DNA from 4 places in the Marinactinospora rubrisoli genome. Region 3 is predicted to be linked to each of the others. Evidence: riboswitches for the same ligand, from Rfam matches in the RefSeq annotation. Region 3 holds a riboswitch; each other region holds the start of a gene.
The links. Region 3 has a riboswitch for cobalamin ahead of ACFQRF_RS13770 (putative cobaltochelatase). Riboswitches for the same ligand answer to the same signal wherever they lie in the genome.
Positions count from the first base shown of each region.

Region 1: another riboswitch for cobalamin. It lies ahead of metE (5-methyltetrahydropteroyltriglutamate--homocysteine S-methyltransferase); the one in region 3 lies ahead of ACFQRF_RS13770 (putative cobaltochelatase).
Region 2: another riboswitch for cobalamin. It lies ahead of ACFQRF_RS11830 (energy-coupling factor ABC transporter permease); the one in region 3 lies ahead of ACFQRF_RS13770 (putative cobaltochelatase).
Region 4: another riboswitch for cobalamin. It lies ahead of ACFQRF_RS10575 (ribonucleoside-diphosphate reductase subunit alpha); the one in region 3 lies ahead of ACFQRF_RS13770 (putative cobaltochelatase).

Region 1 covers NZ_JBHTBH010000013.1:37,395-40,667, forward strand. Annotated here, with positions in the region: gene ACFQRF_RS23130 (polysaccharide deacetylase family protein) at 1-353, opposite strand, end outside; cobalamin riboswitch at 799-1,031, shown strand; gene metE (5-methyltetrahydropteroyltriglutamate--homocysteine S-methyltransferase) at 1,230-3,273, shown strand, end outside.
Region 2 covers NZ_JBHTBH010000005.1:119,314-122,586, reverse strand. Annotated here, with positions in the region: partial or broken gene ACFQRF_RS11840 (lytic polysaccharide monooxygenase auxiliary activity family 9 protein) at 1-292, opposite strand, end outside; gene ACFQRF_RS11835 (RNA-binding S4 domain-containing protein) at 1,186-1,563, shown strand; cobalamin riboswitch at 1,684-1,881, shown strand; gene ACFQRF_RS11830 (energy-coupling factor ABC transporter permease) at 1,874-2,635, shown strand; gene ACFQRF_RS11825 (energy-coupling factor ABC transporter substrate-binding protein) at 2,638-3,051, shown strand; gene cbiQ (cobalt ECF transporter T component CbiQ) at 3,055-3,273, shown strand, end outside.
Region 3 covers NZ_JBHTBH010000006.1:87,459-90,731, forward strand. Annotated here, with positions in the region: gene ACFQRF_RS13770 (putative cobaltochelatase) at 1-1,820, opposite strand, end outside; cobalamin riboswitch at 1,877-2,004, opposite strand; gene ACFQRF_RS13775 (hypothetical protein) at 2,227-2,694, shown strand; gene ACFQRF_RS13780 (hypothetical protein) at 2,794-3,273, opposite strand, start outside.
Region 4 covers NZ_JBHTBH010000004.1:317,342-320,614, forward strand. Annotated here, with positions in the region: gene ACFQRF_RS10565 (NYN domain-containing protein) at 1-28, shown strand, start outside; gene ACFQRF_RS10570 (hypothetical protein) at 64-618, shown strand; cobalamin riboswitch at 1,112-1,337, shown strand; gene ACFQRF_RS10575 (ribonucleoside-diphosphate reductase subunit alpha) at 1,478-3,273, shown strand, end outside.

The DNA of each region.
Region 1 (3,273 bases), on a different contig from region 3:
GCGGCGAAGTCTTCGACCTCCTGCTCGGCGATCTCGGCGAGCCGTTCGGTGAACGGGTCGGCGTTGGGAACCGTGGGATAACTCACCTCGACGCGGACGGGGTCGTTCTCCGTCGTTCGTTGCTCGCCGAGGTCCTGCACCAGCGCCGGGTCGACCACGGTCAGCTGGTCCGGTTCGCCCTCGGGTCTGGGCCGTGGGTCCTCCTGCTCGCTTCCGGCGTGCTCGGCCCGGTCGCCCCCCGCCGCGCACCCGGCGGCCAGCAGGACGACCGCGGCCACCGCGGCCAGGAGTCTTCCGGCGAGCGGAAGACCCGGCGCGGCGAAGCCGGAGGCGTCGGGTCTGCGGGATGCCATGTCGATCTCACCAGGGTCTCTCAAGGGACAGGACGTCTTTCGCACTCGTGGGTGTCCGTGCTCGATTGCGGCTGTTTGACATGAAAGGTGGCGCGTTCGGGTCGGATGTACCGGCAAACGAGACGCAATCGTCACAACCACCCTTGAACGAGATTAGGTTGCAAACAGTCACGAGTTAACTCCATAGCGTAATAACGGCCTCAAGAAACGTCACACAGGTGACAATCCGTCAAAGCACTACCACTCCCCATAAAACGGACTTATGGCGGCATGCGGATGTGCCGGGCGTTCGGTGAACACCGGGTCCGCAGGGGGTTCTCCACCCGTCTCCGCAGGACACGGCCGCGAACGGCGGACGCCGGAACCGCGCCGCCGAGCCCCCGATTCCCCCGAATCCGCACGCGGCTTCGACCGGCACTTCAGGACGTCCGCGACAGGCCGGTCCTATACTCCCACTCGCGGTTGGTTCATGTGTCGCGAGATGCGGCATGTGTCGTAAGAGGGAACCCGGTGCGAATCCGGGACTGCCCCGCAGCGGTGAGTGGGAACGAGAGCCGTCACCCAGCACTGGGCGCCCACCAGGGCGCCCGGGAAGCGACGGCCGGTAGGAGACGGGACGGCGAGCGCCGCCCCGCCGCGCCCACGAGTCCGAAGACCTGCCACCGCCCGCGGACGCGTCCGGCGCCCGCGGTGGTCCGCGGCCCCGAGGGAGGGCACGGGCGACGGCGGGCGCCGCGCGACGGCAGGCCACGCCGTCCTCGGCAACCCTCGTGCCCGGACTCCGGCTTGTTCGACGAGGGAGAGAGAAGCTGTGCCGACCATGATCCGCTCCACGGCCGCTCGGGCCGACCACGGCACCCGGGGCGGTGGCGCCCGGTGACCACCGTTTCCACGGCCGTCCACGGCTACCCGCGCATCGGCCCCGACCGCGAGCTCAAGCGCGCCTGCGAGGACTACTGGGCGGGACGCGCCGACGCCGACCGGCTCGACGCCGTCGGCGCCCGTCTCCGGCGTTCCGTGTGGGAGACGCTGCGCGACGCCGGCGTCGACCACATCCCCTCCAACACGTTCTCCTACTACGACCACGTCCTGGACACCGCGGTGCTCTTCGGCGCCGTGCCGCCGAGGTTCGCCGCGCCGGCCGACGGCGGCGACGGGCGGACCGGCCGGGAGGCGGAACTCCGGCACTACTTCGCCATGGCGCGCGGTGTGCCCGACGCGCCGCCGCTGGAGATGACCAAGTGGTTCGACACCAACTACCACTACCTGGTCCCCGAACTCGGCCCCGATACCCGGCTCCACCTGGCCGGCGGCAAACCGCTCTCGGAGTACACCCAGGCCCGGGGGCTCGGCATCGAGACGCGGCCGGTCCTGCTCGGCCCGCTCACCTTCCTGCTGCTCGCCAAAGCGGCCGACGGCGCCCCCGAGGGCTGGCGTCCCCTGGACCTGCTCGACGACCTCCTCGCGGGCTACGCCGAACTCCTGGGCGCGCTCTCCCGCGCCGGCGCCCGGTGGGTCCAGCTGGACGAACCCATCCTCGCCACCGACGCGGGCCGGGCCGAGCCCGAGGCGCTGCGGCGGATCGTGACGCGACTCGGCGACCTCACCGAGCGCCCGCGGCTGCTCGTCTCGACCTACTTCGGTTCCGTCGGGCGCCAGGCGCTGGACATCCTGCGCGGCAGCCGCATCGACGGCGTCGGCCTGGACCTGGTCAGCGGCCCGGAGTCGGTCACCGAACTCGCGGCCGTGTCCGGGCTGCCCGGCAAGACGCTGGCCGCGGGCGTGGTCGACGGCCGGAACGTGTGGCGGACCGACATCCCGGCCGCGCTGTCCACGCTCGGCTCGCTGCTCGGCCTGGCCGACGAACTCGTCGTCAGCACCTCCTGCTCGCTACTGCACGTCCCGATCGACCTGGCCGCCGAGACCGGCCTCGACCCGCTGCTGCGCGACCGGCTCGCGTTCGCCCGGCAGAAGGTCGACGAGGTCGTGCTGCTCGGGCGGGCGCTCTCCGGCGGCCACGACGCGGTCGCCGGGGAACTGGCGCGCGCCCGCGCCGCCACCGCCGAACGCACCCCGGCCGCCTTCCGCGACCAGCGGGTCCGCGCCCGGCTGGACGCGCTCGGCCCCGAGCCGGCCCGGCGGCGGATCGCCGCCCCGGACACCGGCGCCCTGCCGCCGCTGCCCACCACCACGATCGGCTCGTTCCCGCAGACCGACGACGTGCGCCGCGCCCGCGCCGACCTGCGGGCCGGGCGCATAGACCAGGCCGAGTACGAGCGGCGGATGCGCGCCGAGATCGACCGGGTCATCGCGCTGCAGGAGGACATCGGCCTCGACGTCCTCGTGCACGGCGAACCCGAGCGCAACGACATGGTGCAGTACTTCGCCGAACAGCTCGACGGCTACGCCGTGACCCGCGCCGGCTGGGTGCAGTCCTACGGGTCCCGCTGCGTCCGGCCGCCGATCCTGTACGGCGACGTGCACCGCCCCGCGCCCATGACCGTGGACTGGATCACCTACGCCCAGTCCCGCACCGGCAAGCCGGTCAAGGGCATGCTCACCGGCCCCGTCACCATGCTCGCCTGGTCGTTCGTCCGCGACGACCAGCCGCTCGCCGAGACCGCCCGCCAGGTGGCGCTGGCCCTGCGGGACGAGATCGCCGACCTGGAACGGGCCGGCATCCGGCACGTCCAGGTCGACGAGGCGGCGCTGCGCGAGCTGCTGCCGCTGCGGGCGGAGCGGCGCGCCGAGTACCTGGCGTGGGCGGTCGGCGCGTTCCGGCTGGCCACGTCCGGGGCGGCACCGAGTACCCGGATCCACTCGCACATGTGCTACTCGGAGTTCGGCGACATCGTCGGCGCGATCGAGGCGCTGGACGCCGACGTCACCAGCGTCGAGGCGGCGCGCTCGCGGATGGAAC
Region 2 (3,273 bases), on a different contig from region 3:
CCGAGGTGCCCACCGGGGTCACCTCCCAGCCCTTGCCGTCGTCGTCGAGCTCGGAGAAGCGGGCGTTGCCGCCGCTGCAGCTGGTCAGGCCCTTGGGGCCCTCGACGCTCTGCGGCTCCCACTGGATGTCACCGCACCCGGAGACCGTCCCGGAGGCGCACTGGGCCTGCCGGCTCTCCGGCGCGGAGATGTAGCCGTGGGCGAAGGCGGTGCCCGCGGGCAGCATGGCGAAGACGAGGGGGGCTGCGGCGGCACCGGCGGCGGCAGCGGCGATCTTCCGTTTCAGCGTCATGGTGTGTCCTTGTCTTCTGAGCCGCGTTCCCCGTGGGGGTACGCCGGTCCGGCGCCGGGGGTGAACCCGGCGGCTCCGGCGGTACGGGGACGCGCGGCGGGGGGATGTGGTGAGGACCGCTGGGGGAGGTCCTCGGTGGGCGAGGGTCGACCCGTCCTGTCCGCCGCCGGCTGCGCTGCCGGCGGGATGCGTCGACGCGTCGGGTGGGACGCCGGTCCCGGGGGCTTGTCGGGCGCGGATGACAGGGCGAGTCCGGGCGGGTCCCGAGGTGGTGCCGACGCCGTTCGTCCGACGGCGCGGACCGGCCGATCGGGGGGTTTCCGCTCGCCAGTGAATGTGGTCTAGACCGTAATTGCCCGGCCATTGTCGGTCAAGGTCATCCGGCCGGAATCCCACATGTCCTCGAAATATCGAATTACGGAAAACCGCGCCTTTCCCGGCGGTGACCTGCACTTTTCCCGGGGCATGGAATCCGGGAACGGCGGAGGCGCCCACCCTGATCACGACCGTGTTGACCTGGGACGACGCCTCGCACCGCGCCTCGGAAAGCGGTTTCCAAAAAATCTGCTCAATCCGGGGCCGAGGCGTACACCACACTCGCACGCCGTCTCGGATACGCCGCACACCGCACGATTCAACGTGTATGCTCACTCCTTTTACCACATTACTCCGTATTCACGCGGCCCGTACCGCACCGGCCGCCACCAGCCGGAATCGACCAACCAGTCGGTGGGCGAACGCGCTACAGTGCGGGCAGGGCGACCGCCCGCCCTGCGCCGCCGACCGTCGTCGAGGGAGTGGCACCGACCGTGGACGATCGAGGAGACCGCACCGGCCCCGCGGCGCCCGCCGAGACCGCACCGGCGGCGGCGCCGTCCGGCGCCGCACCGCCGCTGCCGCCCGGCCCGCCCACCACCCGGGTGGACCGCTGGCTGTGGGCGGTGCGCCTCACCAAGACCCGCGCCGAGGCCGCCCAGGCGTGCCGCGGCGGGCACGTCCGCATCAACGACCGCACCGCCAAGCCCGCCGCGCCGGTCGGCCCGGGCGACGTCGTCCGGCTGCACACGCACGGCGTCACCCGGATCGTCGAGGTCGCCCACGTGATCGAGAAGCGGGTCGGCGCGCCCATCGCGGTTCGCTGCTACGTCGACAACACGCCCGCGCGGCCCCCGCAGGCGGCCGCCCCCGTGGCCTACCGTCCGCGCGGCGCCGGCCGGCCCACCAAACGCGACCGCCGCCGGCTGGACCGCCTGCGCACCGAAGGCTTCTGACCCGCCCCGGGGCACCGCCACGACCCCGGCCGCACCGGCCCGCCACCGGCCACGGCCGGAGGCACCACGCGCTCCGCGATCGGACGGCCGCACACTGTTGCGGACGGCGGGTCCGCCGCCGTACCGTCAGGGTGCCGTGGTGTTCGGGAAGCCGGTGCGACGCCGGCGCGGCCCTCGCCACTGTGTACGGGAAGTCCGGGACCACCGCCCGCGCCGCCAGCGCGGAACGGCCTGAGCCACTGGGGTGATCGCCCTGGGAAGGCCGGCACCGGACGCTGACCCGTGAGCCAGGAGACCGGCCACGGCACCGATGACCATCCACGAGGTGCTGGAGAGCTGGTCTCACAACATGCATATCGCTGAGGGCTTTCTGCCTCCCGTGCACGCGGTGGCCTGGACCGTCGCCGCGGCCCCTTTCGTCGTCCATGGCGCCCGGGCGGTCACGATGGCCGTACGCACCGACCCCGACGCCAAGCTGCTCCTCGGCGCGTCCGGCGCGTTCTGTTTCGTGCTGTCGGCGCTGAAGATCCCGTCCGTCACGGGCAGCTGCTCACACCCCACCGGCACCGGACTCGGCGCCGTCCTGTTCCGGCCCCCCGTCATGGCGGCTCTGGGGACCGTCACCCTGCTGTTCCAGGCGCTGCTGCTCGCCCACGGCGGCCTCACCACGCTGGGCGCGAACGTGTTCTCCATGGCGGTGGCCGGCCCCTGGGCCGGGTACGGCGGCTACCGGCTGGTCCGCGCGCTCACCGCCCGGCTCCCCGAGACCACCGCGCTCGGGCTCGCGGTGTTCACGGCCGCGACGCTGGCGTCACTGAGCACCTACACGGTGACGAGCCTGCAACTGGCGCTGGCCTTTCCCGACGCCGGAAGCGGCATCCCCGGGGCGTTCGCGAAGTTCGCCGCCGTCTTCTCGCTCACCCAGATCCCGCTCGCGGTGATCGAGGGCCTGATCACCGTCGTCATCGTCCGGCTGCTGAGCACGGTGGCGCGCGACGAACTCCTCCGGCTGGCCGTGCTGCGGCGCGCCACGGGCGAGCCCGGTGCGCCGGCCGGCGAAAGGACGGTGTGACCATGGCGACCCGGGACCACGACACCACATCCGGCGGCCGGACGACCGGACGGCCGCGCCCGGCGACGACCTGGCTGCTGGTGCTGCTGGCCGCCGCGATCGCGGTGCTGCCCCTCCTCCTCGGCGCGGGCCGGCACCTGGCGGAGCCGTTCGCCGGTGCGGACGGCCAGGCCGAGGAGGCCGTGGGCGAACTCGCGCCGCACTACGAGCCCTGGTTCGCACCGCTCTACGAGGCGCCGTCCGGGGAGATCGAGTCCGGGCTGTTCGCCCTGCAGGCGGCGATCGGCGCGGGCGTCATCGGCTACTGCCTCGGCGTGGCGCGGACCCGGCATCGGCTGCGGACGGCGCAGGGCGCCCGCGCGCCGGACGAGAGGGGCGGCGCCGGACCGGAGGCGGACCCCGCCGACCGGCGCTGATCCGTGCTGGCGATCGACGCCGCCGCCTACCGCGGCCCGTGGCGGCGGCTGCACCCCGCCGTCAAGGGCACCCTCTTCGGCGGGCTGCTGGTCTGCGCGCTCGTGCTGCCGGCGTGGCCGGGCGCCGCGTTGAGCGCCCTGGCGGCGCTGGCGGCCGGGTTCGGGCCGGCGCGGGTGCCCCCGCGCGCGTTCCTCCGCGCCGCGTGGGCGCCGTCGCTGTTC
Region 3 (3,273 bases):
AGCAGCGGCCGCCGTCGCGGGTCACGGGTGCGCTCGACGCGCAGTACGTCGGCGCAGCGCAGCAGGCCGGCCGCCAGTGGGGTCCGGCCGCCGGTTCGCAGTTCGCGCAGCCGGCGCGCGCCGGCCTCGACCGAGGACGTGGGGGGCAGCGCCAGTTCGGCGTCCCGGCCCCGGAAGGTGACCAGGCCGACCTTGTCCCGCCGCTGGTAGGCGTCGAGCAGCAGGCTGAGCACCGCCCCCTTGACGGCCCGCATCCGCTGCCGCGCCGCCATGGAGCCGCTGGCGTCCACGCAGAACAGCACGAGGTTGCCCTCACGTCCCTCCCGCACCGACTCCCGCAGGTCGGCCGGGGACAGCAGTAGCCCGCGGCCGGTCCGCCCGCGGGCGCGCTGGTGCGGGGCGGCGGCGCGCAGTGTGGCCGCCAGGTGCACGGAGCCGATCCGGTGGCCGCTCGGCGGGCGGGCGGCGGAGGTCCGGCCGAACGGTGTCTCCGCCCGGGACCGGCGGCCGGGCGTGCCGGCGCCGAGCCCGGGGACCCGGAGCAGCCGGGGCCGGTAGGTCTCGCCCGGGTCGGCGACACCGCCCTCGGGCGCCGGCCCCTCACCGGGCCGTCCCTCCCCGGCCTGCTGGTCCCCGCCGTCCACCTCACCTCGGCTCGCCTCTGACGGAGCCGTGCCGCTGTCCTCCGGTGGCCCGGTGTCCGGCGGATCGCCGGGCCCCTTGCTCTCCCCGTCCGGGCGGCCGGGCCCGTCGCCCTCTCCCTGGGCGTCCGGACCGCCGTCAGGGTCTTTTGGGTCCGCATCACCCGCCTGGTCCAGCGCCTCCCGCAGCCGGTCCTCGTCCAGATCCGGGGCGTCGAAGGGGTCGCGTCGCCGCCGGTGCGGCAGGGCGAGCCGGGCCGCGTCGCGCACGTCCTCGGCGGTCACCTCCACCCGGTCCCGCCAGGCGGCGAGCGCCATGGCCGTGCGGGCGGTGACCAGGTCGGCGCGCAGGCCGTCCACCTCGAAGGCGGCGCAGACGGCGGTCACCTGGCGGAGGGCGGCGTCGGACAGCTCCACCTCGGCCAGGCGGCCCCGCGCGGCGCGGATCCGGGCGGCGAGGGCGGCCTCGGCGTCGCCGTAGCCGGCGGCGAACCGCTCGGGCGCGTCCTCATAGGCGAGGCGGCGGCGCACGACCTCGGCGCGTTCGGCCGGGTCCCGGGTGGCGGCCACCTCGACGGTCAGCCCGAACCGGTCGAGCAGCTGCGGCCGCAGCTCGCCCTCCTCGGGGTTCATCGTGCCGACGAGCAGGAACCGCGCCGCGTGCCGGACCGAGACGCCCTCGCGTTCGACGTGCGACGTCCCCATGGCGGCGGCGTCCAGCAGCAGGTCCACGAGGTGGTCGTGCAGCAGGTTGACCTCGTCGACGTAGAGCACACCGCGGTGCGCGGCGGCCAGGAGCCCGGGCTCGAACGCCTTCACGCCCTCGGTGAGGGCCCGCTCGATGTCCAGCGAGCCGAGCAGCCGGTCCTCGCTCGCGCCGACGGGCAGTTCGACCAGCCGCGCCGGGCGGGTGCGCGTGGCCGCGTCGGGGGTGTGCGGGCCATCGGGGCAGTCGGGATCCGGAGCGCCGGGGTCGCAGGCGAAACGGCAGCCGGTCACCACGTCGATGCCGGGCAGCAGCGCCGCCAGGGCGCGCACGATGGTGGATTTCGCGGTGCCCTTCTCGCCGCGCACCAGCACGCCGCCGACCGATGGCGCGACCGCGTTGACCAGGAGAGCGAGTTTGAGGTCGTCCATGCCGACGACCGCGCTGAAGGGATAGCGAGCGGAAGCGCTCACGCGGGTCCGTCCTTCCTCGGGAGTCCACGCCCACAGGGGTTGGCCATGGCGCCGCGCAGTGTCCTGGCTCCCAGATCGCCGCTCCCCCGCGCCTTCCCGCCGGCCGGGGCCGGCGGTGGCGTCGTTGCGGGTTCGCTCCCTGGTGACAGTGGCGGGACCGCCCCGGATTCACACCGGGTTCCTGCGTCGGCGGCGAACGGCGGGGGCCGCGCGCCACCGGGCCGGCACCGCCCTCAGCATCGCACACCGGTCCGGGGCGGGATCAGGCGGCGGTGCGGCCGCCGTGACCGCACCATTTCCGGCCGGTGCCGGAGCAGCGGGCGCGGGCCGCTTTTCCATTTGTGGAATTCACCGGAAACATTCTGATCAATCCGATTGGTCGCTGATTGATCGTTACGCTGCCCCCATGAGCGCCAACGAGTGCTGGTTCTGCGCCACCCCGACTCGCAACGGCGAATACCTGCATTTTGGTATGCACCGCGATGTGCGATACACCCCTCTGGTCATCGCGCTGCACACCCGGTGGGCGACCACCACGGCCTACGTTCCGCGGTGTGAGCGGTGCATGAGCGGCCACGTGATCGAAAAGTGGACCCGCTGGATATTCGCCGGATCGGCGCTGGTGACCGGACTGCCCACCGTGCTGATGCTGGGCTCGAATCTGAGCGGAGAACCCTGGGCCGACCAGTGGCAGATCATCTTCCCGTGGATCTGGACGCTGAGCTGGCTGGTGCTGTGGCTGGGCGTCCGGCAGCACTGGTTCGGCTGGCACCGACTGGCGCCACGGCCGGAGCGCCACGCGCGTCGGCACCCGGCCGTGGTGCGGCTGGCCGAAGACGGCTGGAAGTACGGCGGGGGACCGCCGGGGTCGTGACGAGCGGTCCCGGCCCGGAATCCGCACACCGACCCCTGAACGCACAGAACCCGGGCGGCCACCTCGCGGCGGCCGCCCGGGTCGGGGTCACCCCGGGTGTCAGCTCTCCTGAGCCGGACGACGGCGAGCCGCGTACACGGTCACCGCGCCGAGACCGGCGGCCAGCAGGCCGCCGTACAGCAGGCCGGACACGTCCGTTCCGGTCACCGGCAGCGTCTCCGCAGGCTCGTCCTCGGCCTGGGTCGCGCTGCTGGCGACGGGCTGCGCACCGCTCTGGGACGGCGGCTGGTTGCCCGGGCCCTGACCGTCATCGGGGTCCTCGCCCGGAGGCGTCGGCTCCGGGTCGGGGTCCGGCGGGGTCGGCTCCGGGTCCGGGTCGGGCGGAGTCGGGTCCGGGTCGGGCGGGGTGGGGTCGGGATCCGGCGGCGTGGGGTCCGGGTCCGGAGGTGTCGGGTCCGGGTCCGGGGGCGTCGGATCGGGGTCGGGCGGAGTCGGGTCCGGGTCCGGAGGTGTGGGGTCCGGGTCCGGAGGGGTCGGGTCGGGGTCGTCCGGAGGCGTGGGGTCCTCCGGGAACAGCGG
Region 4 (3,273 bases), on a different contig from region 3:
CGCTCTTGAGCGTTCCCGCGATCAGTAGGACGTGGCGTGCAGCGGCGACGAGGGAGGGTGGCAGTGACCCGCGTGACAACGTCAGACCTTGACCGGTTGGAGTTCCGAGCCGTGCAGTCCGGCGACCACGCCGCCGTCGCGCGCCAGCTGACCGACCTCGCCAACCGGGTCGACGCCGACAGCGAGATCTCCCGCGCCGAACTGTTCGTCCGCGCCGGGGAACAGTGGGAGATGGCGCAGGAGTTCGAACGCGCCTCCGCCCTCTACCAGCGCGCCATCGACGACGGAGGCGTCACCATCATCGACGCCCGCGCCCTGCAGGCCGGCGCGCTGCTCGAACTCGACCGCATCGACGAGGGGTACGCCCAACTCGACCGGCTGCGCGCAGAGGGCCCGCGCAACCTGCCCACGTTCATCCACATCGCCGAGACCCTCCAGGCCCACGACGACCTCAAGGGTGCGCACGTGTGGGCCACCCTGGGTGTGGAGCGGTTCCGGCACCAGGACGTCTCACCGTACATGCACGATCTGCTTCTGGAACTGCTGCGCATCCGGTTCCGGATCCGGATGGATCTCGGCCTCGGCGAGGACGAACTCGACAAGCTGCTGGACGAGTAGCCCTTCCGGACAGCGCCGCCCGCCCGTTCCGTGGCGCGGTGTCGGCGGGTGCTGCGGAGACGGCGTGCAGCGCACATCTCGCCGAGACGGCCGACGCCCTGCCCGGCGCCGGGGCGCCGCGCCGTCGTCGCCCCGGACGGCGGCGTCGGCCGCCGCCGTGCGCGCCTGAGCACGGAACCACTCCGCCCCTGCTCGGCGGTGAGGTCGGCCCACAGGCGGGGGAGTTCGCCGGAGAATCCGCGCGTGTCCAGCTCGCCGACCGCGAATCGGTGTTCCAGCTCGGTCGGCTCCGCGACCGTCCCGCGGACGCGGGCCACCTCCAGGCTCGCCGTACCGCCGTTGAGCAGGGTGCCGTCCATGTCGAACACGTGCGGTCGGGTCATCGCGGTCGGTATGCCAGCCGGGACAGGGTTCGGGCGCAACGGGTTTTGGAAGCGTGGTATGAGGCGACACACGCTATCTTGCGGTGGTCGCGCGCCCCGGACACTAGATGTAGTATCGCTCCGCTGGTGGTTCACCGCCGGGGGTGACGCCCCACGGTGAGGCAAGAGGGAACCCGGTGCGAGTCCGGGACTGCCCCGCAGCGGTGAGTGGGAACGAACACCGTCACCACGCACTGGGCGTCGCGCCATGGCGCCTGGGAAGCGACGGTCAGTAGGCGCGGCCACCCCGGCCCGGAGCCCACGAGTCCGAAGACCTGCCACCGGTGGCGCGTGCTGCGCGCAGAACGGGGCTTCGAGGGTGGGCCGCCGCGATACCAGGAGATCGTTGCAGCGTGGGCGGTCGTGCCCACGTCTCCTGCGTGTGCGCTCCCCCCGGCACCCCCACCGGCTTTCGCTATCTGGTTGGAGACACCACCATGACCCTCGACACCGACGTCACACCGGACCGCGCCGCGGCGGCACCCCCCGCCGACCCCATGGAACGCGTGCGGTTGGTGGTCGGTGAGGCGTGTGCGGGCCTGAACGGCGCCTCGGCGGAGACCGTGCTCGCCGAGGCCAAGCGCACGCTGTACCCGGGGATCGGGGCGGCCGAACTGGAGCTCGCGCTGATCATGGCGGCGCGCACCTTCGTCGAGGCCGACCCGGACTACTCCTACGTGAGCGCCCGCCTGCTGCTGGACAAGCTGCGCCGTGAGGCGCTCACCTTCCTCGCCGGTTCCTTTGACGAGGCCGGCCAGGCCGAGATGGCCGAGCGCTACCCCGGCTACTTCGCCGACTACGTCGCCCGCGGCGTCCAGCTGGAGCAGCTCGACCCCGAGCTGGCGACCTTCGACCTCGCCCGCCTCGGCGCCGCGCTGCGGCCGGAGCGCGACCTGGACTTCACCTTCCTGGGCATGCAGACCCTGTACGACCGCTACTTCCTGCACAGCCACGGGGTACGGTACGAGCTGCCGCAGGCGTTCTTCATGCGGGTCGCCATGGGCCTGGCGCTCCGCGAGGACGACCGGAACGTCCGCGCCATCGAGTTCTACGAGCTGCTGTCCTCGTTCGACTTCATGTGCTCCACCCCGACCCTGTTCAACTCCGGCACCCGCCGCGCCCAGCTGTCGTCGTGCTTCCTCACCACGGTCGGCGACGACCTGCACGCGATCTTCCACGGCATCAGCAACAACGCGCTGCTGTCGAAGTACTCCGGCGGCCTCGGCAACGACTGGACCCCGGTCCGGGGCATGGGCGCCCACATCAAGGGCACCAACGGGCAGAGCCAGGGAGTCGTGCCGTTCCTGAAGATCGCCAACGACACCGCAGTGGCGGTCAATCAGGGAGGAAAGCGCAAGGGCGCCGTCTGCGCGTACCTGGAGACCTGGCACATCGACATCGAGGAGTTCCTCGACCTGCGCAAGAACACCGGGGACGAGCGGCGGCGCACCCACGACATGAACACCGCGAACTGGGTGCCGGACCTGTTCCTGCAGCGGGTCGAGAGCGACGCCCAGTGGACGCTGTTCTCGCCGGACGAGGTCCCCGACCTGCACGACCTGTACGGGGCGGAGTTCGCGCGGCGCTACGCCGCCTACGAGCGGGCGGCCGACGCCGGTGAGATCAAGGTGTGGCGGCGGGTGCGCGCGGTCGACCTGTGGCGGCGGATGCTCACCATGCTGTTCGAGACCGGGCACCCGTGGATCACGTTCAAGGACCCGTGCAACCTGCGCTCGCCCCAGCAGCACACCGGCGTGGTGCACTCCTCGAACCTGTGCACGGAGATCACGCTGAACACCAGCGCCGAAGAGGTCGCGGTGTGCAACCTCGGCTCGGTCAACCTGGCGCAGCACGTCACCGAGGACGGGATCGACACCGAGCGGCTGCGGCGCACGGTGCGCACCGCCGTGCGGATGCTGGACAACGTCATCGACGTGAACTTCTACACGATCCCGGAGGCCGAGCGCGCGAACCTGCGGCACCGCCCGGTGGGGCTGGGGCTCATGGGCTTCCAGGACGCGCTGTTCCGGCTCCGGCTGCCGTTCGGATCCGAAGCGGCCGTGGACTTCGCCGACGAGAGCATGGAGCTGATCAGCTACCACGCGATCGCCGCTTCGGTGGAGCTGGCGGCCGAGCGCGGGCGCTACGCCAGCTTCGAGGGGTCGCTGTGGAGCCAGGGCGTGCTGCCCATCGACTCGCTGCGGCTGCTCGCGGAGGCGCGCGGCGGTGACCT